Linked DNA regions of Actinospica robiniae DSM 44927. The protein of the gene in region 2 interacts with the protein of the main gene of each other region in a pairwise test. Links are inferred from orthologs where the notes say so. Each region holds a gene or a part of one and is shown on either strand. Other genes may lie near its edges. The genes, in order: rsfS and ACTRO_RS35825.

Region 1 (7,350 bases), 1.6 Mb from region 2 along the record:
GTGCTGAATCGTTATCGGGGACATCCGGCGATCCCCTTCACGCGAGGGCGGTTTCCTGAAAGTTTGTCAGTAGTCACATACGCCATCCGCCCAGGCTGGCGGTGTGATGGACAACTCAACGTAGCGCGGACATCGTCGCGGCCCACACCGCGACAGCGCCGTCCGCGTTTGCCGAGATGGAGGGGAGATCAGGTGGCAGAGCGACCCGGCAGCGGCGAGGTCGAGCTTTCCGCGGGGGACCTCGACGACTTCGACGCACTCTACGCCGAGCTGCGCGGGATCCCGGGAATCGCGCTCGAGGCGGTCCCGGCGCCAGTGGAGCCGGGCGAGCAGGGCTCGGTGCTCGACCTGCTGACCGTGGCCTGCTCCGGCGGCGCAATCACCGTGTTCCTGGAGATCATCAAGACGCTGGTCGAGTCGCGCGGACCGAGCTTCACCCTGAAGCTCCGCCGCGGCCGGAACCGGCTGGAGATCAGCGCGGACAATCTCGACGAGGTGCTACCCCTGGTCAAGGAGCTGCTCGATGGATCGTGACCTCTCACGATCCCGCGCGATCCTGATCGGCAACGCCCTCTACAGCGGGCATTCCCGGATCCCGGACCTGCCCGCAGCCCACGGCAGCGTCACGGCGATGGCCGACCTGCTCACAAGCGAGCTGTGCGGCTGGCCCGCCGACCGGGTCACCACCCTGGTAGACGTGGCCGCGCCGCACGAGCTGGCCCGCCGGGTCCTCGCGGAGGTGCGCGAGGCGCAGGATGTCCTGTTGGTCTACTACGTCGGACACGGGATGCGCACCCCGGACGGGCAGCTCGCACTGGCCTTGGGCGATACCGACCCACATCCCGAGGCCCTGGCGCACACCGCCATGCTCTACGACAACCTCACGAAAATCATGCGGGGCTGCCGGGCGGCCACCAAACTGGTCATCCTCGACTGCTGCCACGCGGAACTGGGCAACAAGGCCAACTACGCGTTCCAGTCCGCCGACATCGCCGAGGTCTACCCGGTCGACGGCCTCTACTACATCGGCGCCAGCGCCCGGGACAAGAAGGCCAAAGCCCCGCTGACCGGAGAACCGACCTACTTCACCCAGGCCCTGCTCGACGTCGTGCACGCCGGTATCCCCCACCTGCCCGCGACCCTACGCCTGGACCAGATCTTCCTGGAGATGCGCGCCCGCCTGCTGCGCGCCAACCTGCCCGAACCCGTCGAAGCCGGCACCCGCGGCGCCCGCCAATATCCCTTCGCACGCAACACGGCCAGTCCGGACGAACAGCCATCCCCCGGGCCGAACCCTAGGGAAACCGCCGGAGGGCTGCTTTCGACCCTCACGCGGGCCAAAATCGCCGTACCGTCGCTGGTCGCGCTCCTCGCCCTCGCCGCCGTGCTCGCGACCCACCCGTGGACCGGCGGCTCGACGCACCTATCCACGCCGCCCACCACTCCCACCACCGCCCGCATCACCTCCGGCGCTCCGTTCTCGGCCACGGCCGCGCCCCCCGAACTCGCCTACGACCAGACCGTGGGCCCCGGCTGCCCCTCTACGAACCACGCCCAGTTCAACCCGCAGCTGGCTAAGACGGCGCACCCGTGGACCACCGTGCCCGCGACCGGGACCGTGCCAACGACCACCTGCCCGAACAGCCTGATGTACACCGAGCCCACCACAAATGCCGCCGCCGACAACTGGATGAACTACGCCCAGTGGATCTTCAACAACGTCCCGACTCACGCCGCGTGCACCTTCCACATCTACGTCGCTCGCTCCAGCTACTCGCAGTACAACGCCCATTACTTCTGGACCACCAAAAAGAACGACTTTACCGACGACCCGCACCCCAACTTCGACCTGTCACAGGTCAGGCTTCAAGGCACCTGGCAGACCCACCCTGCCGGCCCCTTCCCCACCGGTCAGGCGGTACTCGACTTCACCGACTCACGCACCAGCGGCGTCCCGGGACCCATGACCGTCTCCGCCGTCACCCTCACCTGCCCCTGAGCGGCTCCTCGGATACAACAGCAGACATGCTGACCCGGCCGGTTCGACTCCCCGATCGCTAGCCTGGGCGCCGGCGACGACGTGGTAATGCGTCGTTGAACCTGTACCGCTACAAGTTCTACGAGTTCACATCGAAGAGCGGTGACTATCTCTGTACTCGCCGCGCCGCGACACAGCACATGGTTTCAGCCATCAGCGCTGCCGACATGCCCTCTCGATGACACCGGCCCGGCAGCGATCAACGCCAGGGCACCGATGCCCTGTGCTTGCCGAATTCCTCGTCCGCGCAGGTCAGCCTGCGGGCGAGTTGTCGTCTCCACGGTTGCTCCGCGATGATCGTCTGCTATGTGCCTGCGGTTCGTCTTCCTCCTGGCCGTGCGTCTGCCCGTGTGGCTGAGACTGTCACGCCGTTCCACAGCCTGGAAAGACGCGAAAATCTTGCTCCTGCGCCACCAGATCGCGCTCCTTGAACGCCGCAGCACCGCCTGGAGTGGACGCGGTTTCTGCCACCACCTGGGCCCACCAGAGCTTTAACATGCGGCCGGGTGGGTTCTGGCGTTGTGTCCGCTGCGCCACAGAACAGCAACGGGACGACGGTAGCGCGTCTGTTGGTGCCAGCGTCTCGTTCATGTCGCGCTGTGCCAGGTGATCTCGAAGCCGCCCTTGCCGACACCCGCGGACAACCGCGCCGCCGAGAACGCGAGCTGTAGACGCTGCGCGAGGAAGCCGACGTCCTGCGGGACGCGGCCGAAGCGTTGATCCATCACGCGCCGACGAGAGAACGCTTCGCGTTCGTCCACGAACTGCACGACCAGACCCGACAAAGCCGCCACCGCGATCCCGGACCTACCCCAACGGCAGCTCGCAGCCCCATGCCCGGAATGAAACTCACGGGCGACATCTCCTGTTTCCGCACATCCGAAGGCTGGATCCACCCGCTACGGTGCAGTCTCTGGCAAGAAGGTGATCGGCTGGGCGATCGCGCCACACATGCGCACCAGCCTCGTTACCGGCGCGCTCGCGATGGCGTGCGAATGCGGCCTGACCGCCGACAACGCGATCATGCATACCGACAGGGGTCCGACCGGGCCTAGACACCCCGCACCGATCTGAGCGCAACGCCGAACCAAACCCGGGCAGAGCTTCTGGTAACCGGCGAGAACTACGGGAGGGCCTAACGAATACGGGTACGTACAAACCGCCTCAGACCCCGGATCGCGCATCCACTCGTTGTTTGCTCGCAAGACCGGCTTTATGCGGTCCCGTACGGCAAGTGGACTAGACCAGTAAGTCAATGCCGATACAAAAGATCCCCAGCTCAGAGCACTGAACTGGGGATCTTTCCCTGTGGAGCCAAGGGGATTCGAACCCCTGACCTTTTGTCTGCCAGACAAATGCTCTACCAGCTGAGCTATGGCCCCTTGTATGAACTTGTCGTTCACTCGCTTCGGCGTCGATCTTACTACACCGATTCGGGTGGTCCCCCCGGTCACAGTCTTCGGTTCCGCGTGGATCCTTGCTGCTCCCGGGCGGGCTCGCCCATATTAGCCAACGTGAGGGTCGGAAGGGAAATCGGTTATCCGTCGCAGCTCAGAGCGGCGGGCGGGCCGGCGGCGGCGGGGGGTCAGGGCTCGGTGTCGGACTGGTCGAGGTGGTCGTCGCCGATGACGGGCTCGGGGAGGGAGCCGGCGTTGTGCTCGAGCAGGCGCCAGCCGCGGTGGCCTTCGCCGAGGACGGACCAGCAGCAGTTGGAGAGGCCGCCGAGGACGCCGGCGGCTTGCTCGGGGAGGCCGAGGAGGCGGGCGATGGCGACGCGGGCGGTGCCGCCGTGGGTGACCACGACGATGGTGCCGCGGGCGGGGACGCGGGCCAGGGCGCGCTCGATCGCGGCGACGGCGCGCTCGGCGACTTCCGCCTCCAGCTCGCCGCCGCCGCGGCGCTGGTGGTAGTGGTCCTTGCGCCAGGCCGCGTACTCCTCCGGGAACTTGGCCTTGATCTCCTCGTCCGTCAGGCCCTGCCAGGTGCCGACGTACGTCTCCCGCAGGCCCTCGTCCAGCTCCACCTCGAGCTTCACGAGGCGGGCGAGGGCGCTCGCGGTGTCCTCGGCCCGGGAGAGGTCCGAGGAGATGACGACGTCGGGCTCGAGGGCGGCGAGGAGGCGCGCGGCGGCCTGGGCCTGGGCGCGGCCTATCTCGTCCAGGGGGACGTCCGTCTGGCCCTGGAGCCTGCCCTCGAGGTTCCACTCCGTCTGGCCGTGCCGCCACAGCACGATCCTGCGGCCGGTGACGTAGTACGCGTGGCGATCGGTGGGGCGGGGGGCGCCGGCGGCGGCCGGGGGCTGCTCGGGCGCCTCCCCGGGGACGTCGCCGGCGTTGAGGTCGACCGTGTTCACGGCCTGCTCCCGGTCACCGTTTCCGGCAGCTCGATCCGCGGGCAGTCCTTCCACAGCTTCTCGAGCAGGTAGTACTCGCGCTCCTCGCTGTGCTGCACGTGCACCACGATGTCGAGGTAGTCGAGCAGCACCCACCTGCCCTCCTGCTGGCCTTCGCGCCTGGCGGGCTTCGCGCCGAGCTCGATCAGCCGCTCCTCGATCCCGTCCACGATCGCGCGCACCTGGCGGTCCGTGGGGGCCGAGGCCAGCACGAACGCGTCGGTGATCACGAAGACCTCGCTCACGTCGTACGCCACGATGTCGTGCGCGAGCTTGTCGGATGCCGCCTCGGCGGCGGCGATCGCCAGGTCTTTGGCGCGGTCGGTCGCTGTCACTCGGATACCCCTCGTCGGTCGGTCGGTGCTAAGGCCAGGATCTCACGGGGCGTGGCCGGGTAGCCCGTCCGCCTCAGGTCGGCCACGCTGACCTGGCCGTTCCGCGTCGGCAGCCTACGAGCCTGCGGTGGCCACGCTCGCCCAGTCGGCGCCGAGTACGACGGTCACATCGTCTACCTGGGCGAGACCGGGCACGACCTTCACCGTGCTCCCGCTCAGGCCCAGACCGCTCGCGACCTGCTGGGCGAGGCCCTGCTGGGACGAGGAGGCCACTTCCACCACCGTCTTCGCCTGTTCGGGGACGGCGTCGCCGCCGTTGAACGTGTAGCCGCCGTTCTGCAGGTCGGCTTCGGCGGCGGAGATCAGCTGCTGCGCCTTCGGGCCGGTGGCGCCGGTGGCGTCCTCGACCAGCACGCGCGCGGCCTGGCCGGCTGACGCACCGGCCTTCATGGTGCCGCCGAGGAGCTTGGAGACGATCGGGGCTGCGGCCGTGTAGTTGAGCGTGTCGTTGCCGTCCTGGCTCAGCGGCAGCACGACCTCGGTGACCTTGCCGGCGGCCTGCTGCGCGGCGAGCGCCGCGAGAATCGGGCTGAGCTTGGTCAGCGGCATCGACGGCTTGGTGATCAGGCCGAGCTGGTTGAGCTGGGCGCTGACGGCGTTGCCGAAGGACGGCATCTTCGTCATCAGCGCGCTGACGACCTGGCCGAAGCGGACCGACTGGGCGCTGTCGGATTCTCCCTTGGCCTGGTACGTGGCGTAGGCGACGGCTTGGGCGCCGCTGAGGGTGACCGTGCCCTGCTTCACGCCCGACGGGTCGGCGGTGGTGGCGGGGATGTCGGTGTTGGTCGTCACGGTCAGGCCGCCGAGTTCGTCCACGAAGATGCCGAACGTGGTCTCGTTCATGGTCATGTCGCCGTCGGGGGTGACCCCCAGGGTGGCGGCGACCTCGGTGTCGTCGGCGGGCGGCTGGAGCGGGCTGCCGGTCATGTCGCCGCCGAACGGCTGGGTGCCGAAGTCGGACTGGATCTGCATCTTGGCCGGGATGACCACGATGGCGCCGGTGCCGCCCACGGCCGAGCCGTCCTGGGCTCCGCCGCGCTTGGTCACCATGAGCGCGTCGCCGATCGAGTTGCCGTCGGCGTCGTCGAGCTGGAACAGCAGCAGGGACTTGGTGGCGGCCGCGGCTGCGGGAGTGCTGCTCGAGCCGCCGAAGACGCTGTACGCGCCGAAGCCGGCACCGGCCAGCACGAGCACGGCCGCGAGCGCGGTCAGCCGGGTGCGCAGGCGGCGGGTGCGTTCGGCCCTGGAGTCGGCGCGGCTCTCGCTGAACTCCAGCCAGCCCTTGACCTCGGGGTCGTTGCCCTCGTCCACGAACGCGAAGTCGCCGGGACGGTAGCCGTCCTTGTCGGCGGGACGGCCGGCGGCGGGGCGGGGGCCGGTGGCGGACGCGGCGGAGGCGTCGTCCTCGTCGAGGTCGAAGTCGAAATTGAAGGCGTCGCCGGCGGGCTCGGGGCGCGGCTGCGGCCGGGTGCGCGGGGCCGGGGCGGCGGACGCGGCGGGGGCCGGCTCGGGCTGAGCGGCGGGCGGCGGTGCGGGTATCGGGTCCGGCTCGACGTACGCGGCGGGGGCGGGCTGCTCCCAGCGCGGCTGAGGGATCTGGTACTCCTGGTAAGGCTGCTGATACTGCGGCGGCCACTGCTCGGCGGCCGCGGGCGGCGGGGCAGCGGGGGCTGCGGGCGCGGCCGGCGGCTGGGCGGCCGATTCGGCGCCGCGCCAGTCGTAGTCGTACTGCGGCTCGGGCGCGGGGGCGTACGTCTGCCACTGCTGGCCGCCCTGCGGCTCCTGAGCCTCGAAGGCGCCGCGCTCGTACTGCGGCTCGCCTCCGCCTTCGCCTTCGACCGGCGGCTTGCGGCGTCGTCCCGTTCCGCTCATCTCGCCTCCTCGGCCGGCTGGTACAGCGAGCGCTTGTTGATGTACTGGACGATGCCGTCTGGAACCAGATACCACACCGGTTCGCCTCGGCGCACCCGCTCCCGGCACGCGGTCGAGGAGATGGCCAGCGCCGGGATCTCCACCAGCGAGGCCTTGCCGAGGGGCAGCCCGGGGTCGGTGAGCGTGTGGCCCGGCCGCGTACAGCCGACGAAGTGGGCCATCTCCACCAGTTCATCGGCGTCGCGCCAGGAGAAGATCTGGCCTAGCGCGTCGGCGCCGGTGATGAAGAAGAAGTCGACGTCGGGGCCGCGTTCGCTGCGCAGATCGCGCAGGGTGTCCACGGTGTACGTGGGTCCGCCGCGGTCGATGTCCACGCGGCTGACCGAGAAGCGGGGGTTGGAGGCCGTGGCGATGACCGTCATCAGATAGCGGTCCTCGGGCGAGCTGACCGAGCGGTCGGACTTCTGCCAGGGCTCGTTGGTGGGGACGAACACCACCTCGTCGAGCGAGAAGAGCGAGCCGACCTCGCTGGCGGCCACGAGGTGGCCGTGGTGGATCGGGTCGAAGGTGCCGCCCATCACGCCGAGGCGGACGCGGCGCCGATCACCTCGCGGCGTGCCCGCGGGATCGGGGGCGCCGACGGTGTGGCGCCT
Region 2 (7,479 bases):
CCTCGGCCTCCTGGCCACGCTCGCGATCTCGCTCGGCCCGGCGGCGGTGGAGCTCTTCCCACCCGTGCTGGACAACAGATGGGCGGACGCGGCCGTGCGCCGCGCCGCGCTCGACGTGCTGGCCCGGATACCGGGAGACGAAGCCTTCGCCGTCATGACGCAGCGGCTGACCATGAAGCACGTCTCGACCGCGGCCGCGCAGGCGGCCGAGCGCTTTCCGCGTCGCGCAACGCGCCTGCTGGCCGGGGCCGCGTGCGCCGCGGAGGCTGCCGAGAACGCGCTCCTCGCGCGCAACCTCCTCGTCGGCCACCTGGCCCGGCACGCGGACCTCGTCCCGAGTGTCCGGCCCACGCTCACCGAGGCGGAGCGAGCGCTGGTGGACGAGCTGCGCGCGCTGGCCGCCGGCCGGCCCGCCGCACCCGTCGAGACGCTGCCCGAGCTACTCGTGAATCCGCCGTGGACGCGCAAGCGCCCGAGGCCCCGGCCGGCCCGCGGATCGGCGGCCGGGCCGGTCGAACCGGCGCCCGATGCGTTACAGGCCCCTGAGATCTGCCGGATCGACTGGCTGCCGGGCGAGCGCGAGACCTTCGACCACGGCAGGCCGAAGACCTTCGAGTCCGACTGGGAGCCGATCCTCAAAGAGATCGAGGCCCGGGGCTTGACCCGCTGGGACCACGACGCGCGCGGCGCCCTGCTGCATGCACCTGAGGCAGAGGCACGCCGAGCACTGTCCTTCCTGCGCTCCGGTTTCGGACAGTCGGATCAGGTCTACGCGTTCGGCCCGCTGCTCGTGCGCTTCGGCACCGACGCGATCGAGCCGATCCTCTACCAGGGCAGCGATCGAAGCCTGGTTCACCGCGGCGCGGTGCTGCAGCCGATCGTGGAGCTGCGGGTGGCCCGGCTGATGGCGCAGTGGTTGCAGCGGCTCGACGGCGGCCGTCCGCCGGCCCGGGCGTGGCTCGCCCGCCACGGTGCCGATGCCGCGGTCCTGCTCATCCCGGACGCGCTCGGCACCGACAAGCAGTTGCGTCCGCTCGCGGAGGACGCGCTGCGCTACCTCGCCGAGCCCAAGGTCGGCGTCGAGGTCGCGAGCATCGCCGAGCGCGAATACGGCGCGTCGGCGGCGGTAGAGGTCAAGTCCGTCGTCGAGGCGGACCCGCTCGAGCTCATCCCCGCTCGGGCACCGAAGCTCGCCGACTGGCTGAGCGAGGCCCACCTGCCGCAGATCCTGCTGCGCGGCCGGAAGGAGGCTCTGCCGGAGGAGTCCGTGCGGCATGTGCTGACCATGCTCATGCTCTCCAGGCCGGGCGAGCCGTATGCGGGCCTTGAGACGGTCGTCGAGCTGGCCGATCCGGTCTCGCTCTGCGGCTTCGGCCGTGCGCTGTTCGCCGCGTGGCGCGCGCGGGATTACGTGCCCAAAGAGTCCTGGATCCTCTACGCCCAAGGCTTTCTGGGTGACGCGTCGACCGTGCGCCACCTCGTCTCGCTGATCAGCGGCTGGCCGCGTGAGAACGGCAACCACCGTGCGACGCTCGGGCTCGAAGTGCTCGACGACTTCGGCACCGATCAGGCGATGCTGCACCTCTACCGGATATCAAGGACCACGACCGGGCGGTCGCTACGCGAGCGGGCCGGGGAGAAGGTGGGCCACCTCGCGGCGGCCCGCGGCATGACGCCCGCTCAGTTCGTCGACCGCCTGATCCCCGACCTGGGCCTTGATGCGCAGCAGGGCACTTGGCTCGATTACGGCCCGCGCCGGTTCCGGGTGGAGCTCGACGAACTCGGCGGCTACTCGCTCGCCGACGAACAGGGCGCGACGTACGCGACGCTCCCGCAGCCGAAGCCCGGCCAGGACGACCCGGAACTCGCCGAGACCGCCCGAGAACGGCTCAGCAGCCTGATCGACGACGCCAAGCTGGTGCGCACCCACGCGGCCGAGCGGCTGGAGTCGGCGATGTCGATGAGCCGTGCCTTCAGCACGTCGGAGCTCCGTACCCTGCTCACGCACCCGCTGGTCGGAACGATGGCACGCGGCCTGGTCTGGCTGAGCGAGGATTCCGGTCCCGGCACGGCGTTCCGCATAGCGGAGGACGGCGCCTTCGCAGACGTCGAGGACCGCACGTACGAGCTCCCACAGCAGGCCACCGTCCGCATCGCGCACGCGGCCCGGCTTGGCGCGGATCTCGGCGCGTGGGCCGAACTGTTCGCAGACTACGAAATCATCCAACCCTTCCCGCAGCTCGGCCGGCCCGTCTACGGTCTGGTCGGCGCGGAGCGGACCGGAGCGCCGTTCACCCGATACCAGGAGGCGCTGGTCCTCGGTGAGAGGATGCGTGAACTGCTCGAACGCGGCTGGCAGCGAGAAAGGTCGTACGGATACGGTCCGCGGGAGTGCCTCTTGCGCCCCACGCCGGACGGCAGATGGCTCGCGCTCGCACTCAAGCCGGACTTCCAGTACACCGCGGGCCCGGAGGCCCGGTCGCGCGTCGACTCCGTCAGCATCCTGGAAGCCCCGCACGTCGACGGTTCCGGCCGGAGCCTGCCGCCGTCGCCCCTGCACGATCTCGACCCGATCACCGTCTCCGAACTCATCGGCGACCTGAACCGACTCGTCGATGGAGAACCCTGATGCGGAACGAACCCGCCGCGCCCGACGCCGGCGCACCCGACACCACCGCGCCCGCGGTGGCCGGCGCAGTCGGCGAGCTCCAGCGGCCGCCCGCGGAGATCCGCCACGCCGACGAGCTCGCCCGGCTCGCCGACAGCGACGGCGGCCACCGTCCCCCTGGCTGGCGGCTGAGCCTGCAAGCCGTGCGCGCCTTCGTGATCGGTGACGAGAGCCTCGGGATCAGCCGCAAGTTCGTCGGCGATCCGGCGCTGGTGGACCGCGCCCTGGTCAGCCTCGCCACCAGCAGAGGTCTGATGCTCGTCGGTGAGCCGGGCACGGCCAAGTCCCTACTCAGCGAGCTGATCGCGGCGGCGGTCTGCGGCACCTCCACCCTCACCATCCAGGGCGGCGCGGCCACCACCGAGGACCAGATCAAGTACTCCTGGAACTACGCCCTGCTCGTCGCCGAAGGCCCGAGCGAGCGCGCCCTCGTGCCCGCGCCGCTGCTGCGCGGCATGGCCGAGGGGCTGATCGTGCGGTTCGAGGAGATCACCCGCTGCGCGCTCGAGGTGCAGGACACACTGCTCTCCCCGCTGTCCGAGCGCGCCCTGGTCGTGCCCGAGCTCGGTGCCGCCGGGACGGTGTTCGCCCGGGCGGGCTTCAACGTCATCGCCACGGCCAACTCCCGCGACCGCGGCGTCAACGAGATGAGCGCGGCGCTCAAGCGGCGCTTCAACTTCGAGACCGTCTTCCCCATCCCGGACTTCGAGACCGAGCTCGCGCTGGTCGAGCAGGAGGTCGAACGCCTGCTGCAGGCCTCGGGCGTCACCGCGCCGCCGCGCCTGGACGTGCTCGAGGTCCTGGTCGGGGCGTTCCGCGACCTGCGTACGGGCGTGACCGCCGACGGCACCCCGGTAGACCGGCCTTCGGCGATCATGAGCACGGCCGAGGCGGTCTCGGTGGCGCACGCGGTCGGCCTGCGCGGCTGGTTCCTGCGCGGCGAGTCCGGCGGCGTCGCCGACGTGGCCGCGTGCCTCGCCGGCACCGTGGCCAAGGACAGCGCCGACGACCTCAGCAGGCTGCGTCGCTACCTGGAGAAGCAGGCGAAGAGCCGCGGCGACGGCCTGTGGCGCGACCTGCACGAGGCCCGCCACCTGCTGCCGGGCTGAGCCGATGTCGATCACCTACATCGGAGTGCGCCACCACTCGCCCGCCTGCGCACGCCTGGTCGCGCGCACGATCGCGCGGCTGCGTCCGGCGTACGTGCTGGTCGAGGGCCCAGCCGACATGAACGAGCGGATCAGCGAGCTGTATCTGCGCCACCGCCTGCCGATCGCGGTTTTCAGCAGCGGGCCGGGCTTCGCGTCGTACGCCCCGTTCTGCGCGTACTCGCCGGAATGGGCGGCGCTGACGGCGGCCCGCACGGCGAAGTCGGTGCCGCTGTTCATCGACCTGCCTGCCTGGCACCCGGCGTTCCGCGACCGCTCGAACCGCTACGCGGACGCCGAGCTGCATTATGCGGCGGCGATGGAGCGGCTGTGCCGGGAGCTGCGCGCGTCGAGCGTCGACGAGCTCTGGGACCGGATGTTCGAGGTCGAGGACGGCGACGGCCTGGCCGAGCGGCTGACGGCGTACTTCGACCTGCTGCGCGGCGACCTGGACGCGAGCGAGGGCGACGCCGAGCGCGAGCGGTACATGGCGCGCTGGATCCGCGCGGCGGCGGCGCAGGCCGGCGACGCACCGGTGGTCGTCGTGACGGGCGGCTTCCACACCGCCGCGCTGCGGCGCCTCGTGGACCAGGGCGCTGATGTCGAGGGTGCGAGGCGCGAAGATGACAGGCCCGGCGCCCCGCGAGGGGACGGGGCTGGGACGGCAGCCGACAACGCGGCCTGGCCCGACGTGCCTTCGCCGGAGGACGGGGCGCGCGTGTCCAGCTACCTGGTGCCTTATTCCTTCCGGCGGCTAGATGCCTTTACCGGCTACCAGTCCGGCATGCCTTCGCCCGAGTACTACCAGCTGCTCTGGGAGCACGGGGCTCGGCGGGCGGCGGATGAGGTGGTCAAGGCCGTCGCGCAGCGGCTTCGGCAGCGGGGGTTGGCGGCTTCGACCGCGCACCTCATCGCGGCGGGGGCTCAGGCTTCGGGGCTGGCTCGGCTGCGCGGGAGCCGGGTGCCGACGCGGGTCGACCTGCTCGACGGGCTGGTCAGCGCACTGGTCTCGGAGGACCTCGGGCAGCCGGTGCCTTGGGGGCGGGGCGGGGGACTGACGCCGGGGTCGCATCCGGTCGTGGTCGAGATGGTCGCGGCGATCAGCGGGGCGCGGGTGGGGCGCCTGCACGCGAAGACTCCGGCGCCGCCGCTCGTCCACGACGCTCTCGCGCAGCTCGAACGGCTCGGTCTCGACGACTGCTCCGGCGAACTCGAGCTCGACCTCTGCGACGCCACCGGGCTCGCGCGCAGCAGCGTTCTGCATCAGCTGCGGGTGCTCGGCGTGCCGGGGGCCGAGCGGGAGGCGGGGCCGGCGGACGGGCTTGATCCGGCTTCGCGGGAACGGTGGCGGATCGGGTGGGGGGAGCGGCGGCTGGTCGCGCTCATCGAGGCCGGGGCGCACGGGGCGACCTTGGCGCAGGCGGCGGCCTCGGCGCTCAAGGAGCGGGTCTCCGGGGTGGGCGGCGTCGACGTGCTGCCGCTGCTCTCCGGCACGCTCTTCGACACCGTGCTGTGCGGCCTTCCGGCCGATGCCGATCAGATCCTGGCGCTGATCGCCGACGTGCTTGCTGACACCGCTTCAGCGGGCGGTGCTGATCTCGGGCCGCTCGGCTCGGTGCTTTCGGCATCGCTTGGGTTGTGGCGGCATGACCGGGTCTTCCGGATCGCGCGCAGTCCGAGCCTGACGCACGTCATCGCGGCCGCGGCCGAGCGCTTGCTGCGGCTCGCGCATGCGGTCACTGGGCCGGACACAGCGGCGGATCCGCATCGGTCGACGGCGCTAGCGGCGCTGCGCGACGCGGTTCGGCACGCGGAGCCGGTGCTGACGGTGGACCGGGCCGAGGTCACCGCCGCCGCAGCGCGGATCGCGAGTGATCAGCAGGCGCCGCCGGACCTGCGCGGCGCCGCACTGGGCCTCGGCTGGAGCCTCGGCGTCGGAGGTGGCGTCGTCGGCGTCGGCGGCGCAGTGGTGGCCGTGCCGCCGGGGATCGGGGTGCGGCGGATCGGGGACTGGCTGGCCGGGCTGTTCGCGCTCGCGCGCGAGGAGGCATCGAGCGCTGAGATGATCGGTCTGCTCGACGGCGTGGTGGGCGCCATGACCGAGGACGAATTCCTCGGCGCCCTGCCCGCGCTGCGGATGGCCTTCGCCTACTTCCCGCCGCGGGAGAAGGAGGCCGTGGCGCGGAGCCTTCTCGACCGCCGCGGCCTGCGCGGGGACGCGCGCGGGCTGCTTCGGGTCTCCGTCTCGCCCGCGAACGGCATGGAGGCCAGGAGCCGGGAACGGACCGCCCTCGCCGAGCTGGTCGAGCACGGGCTGCTCTCAACGGAAGCGGAGCAGCTGGTGAAGGGCGTGCGGATATGAGTCGTGCGGACGTGCGTGCGGACATGGGCAAGGGCGCGGGCCGGATCGACCCGGATCTGGAGCGGTGGCGGCTGATCCTGGGCGCGGCGGTACAGCAGACGCTGCCTATCGACGATGCCGCGAACGGTGTGGCATGCCGGCAGGACGCCGCACTCGACTGGCTTTACGGCCGAGACGAGGACCTGCGGCGGCGCGGCATCCGCCCTTCGACGCCGGGCGGGGGTAGCGGCGAGGACCGGCGCGGGGGCAGCGAGGCTTCCGCGCTCACGGTGGTGGACTGGCTCGACGAGATCCACCAGCTCTTTCCGCGCGACACCGTCGAACGGCTCGAACGCGACGCGGTCGACCAGTACGGCATCGAGGAGATCCTCACCGATCCGGAGCTGCTGAGCCGGATCGAGCCGAGCGCCACGCTGCTGCGCGCCGTGCTGCGTACCAAGCATCTGATGAACCCGCAGGTGCTCGCCCTCGCCCGGCGGATCGTCGAGCGGGTCGTGCGCGATCTGATGGAGCGGCTGCAGCCGCAGCTGCGTGCGGCCTTCCACGGCAGCCGGGTGGCCCGGCCCAGCCGGGTCAGGCTGGCGCGGGACTTCGACTTCCACGGCACCGTGCGCGCGAACCTGGCGCACTACCAGCCGGAGGAACGCAGGCTCCTGATCGAGCAGCCGCGCTTCCATTCGCGGGCCCGGCGGCATCTCGAGACCTGGCAGCTGATCCTGCTCGTCGACCAGTCCGGGTCGATGGCCGCTTCGGTGATCCACAGCGCCGTCACCGCGGCCTGCCTGTGGAGCCTGCCCGGGCTCAAGACGCACCTGGTCGCGTTCGACACCAGCGTGGTCGATCTGACCGCGGACGTCGCGGACCCGGTCGAGCTGCTGATGAAGGCGCAGCTCGGCGGTGGGACGAACGTGGCCAAGGCGGTGGCTTACGCCGCGCAACTCGTGGAGAACCCTCGCCGCGCGATCGTGGCGGTGATCTCGGACTTCTACGAGGGCGGGGACAGCTCACGACTGGTGGGCGAGGTGCGGTCGCTGGTGCAGCAGGGCTCCGTCGTGCTCGGGCTGGCCGCGCTCGACGAGGAGGCGCTGCCGGCCTACGACCGGGCCATGGCGCAGCGGCTGGCGAACGTGGGAGCGCATGTGGGGGCGATGACGCCGGGGCAGTTGGCGGAGTTCGTGGCGGAGAGGCTGGGGCGATGAGCGGCGAGGCCGGCTCGGCGGCGACGGTCCGCGGCGATCTGCTGGCGCTGAACGAGGACGCGTTGACCGCCCTCGGTAACAGAGGCCTGGTCAAGCGTGCGG

The links.
Region 1: the proteins of ACTRO_RS35825 (region 2) and rsfS interact in binary tests that used the Escherichia coli proteins (3 or more experiments, as listed by UniProt). The link is inferred for Actinospica robiniae DSM 44927 from one-to-one orthologs.

Annotation. Positions count from the first base shown.
Region 1 is NZ_KI632511.1:6,663,072-6,670,421, reverse strand. The notes cover bases 3,077-5,946. They hold rsfS (ribosome silencing factor), read right to left. Parts: upstream 4,766-5,946; coding sequence 4,388-4,765; downstream 3,077-4,387. Other genes in these bases: ACTRO_RS28545 (LCP family protein), read right to left, coding at 4,880-5,946; ACTRO_RS28555 (histidine phosphatase family protein), read right to left, coding at 3,624-4,271. In the rest of the region: ACTRO_RS28575 (effector-associated constant component EACC1), read left to right, coding at 193-534; ACTRO_RS28570 (caspase family protein), read left to right, coding at 524-1,999; ACTRO_RS28565 (hypothetical protein), read right to left, coding at 2,626-2,808; more of ACTRO_RS28545, read right to left, coding at 5,947-6,697; nadD (nicotinate-nucleotide adenylyltransferase), read right to left, coding at 6,694-7,350. UniProt on the Escherichia coli protein: Functions as a ribosomal silencing factor. Interacts with ribosomal protein uL14 (rplN), blocking formation of intersubunit bridge B8.
Region 2 is NZ_KI632511.1:8,295,832-8,303,310, forward strand. The notes cover bases 1,704-4,702. They hold ACTRO_RS35825 (ATP-binding protein), read left to right. Parts: upstream 1,704-2,628; coding sequence 2,629-3,777; downstream 3,778-4,702. Other genes in these bases: ACTRO_RS35820 (DUF4132 domain-containing protein), read left to right, coding at 1,704-2,629; ACTRO_RS35830 (DUF5682 family protein), read left to right, coding at 3,782-4,702. In the rest of the region: more of ACTRO_RS35820, read left to right, coding at 1-1,703; more of ACTRO_RS35830, read left to right, coding at 4,703-6,178; ACTRO_RS35835 (VWA domain-containing protein), read left to right, coding at 6,175-7,377; ACTRO_RS35840 (hypothetical protein), read left to right, coding at 7,374-7,479.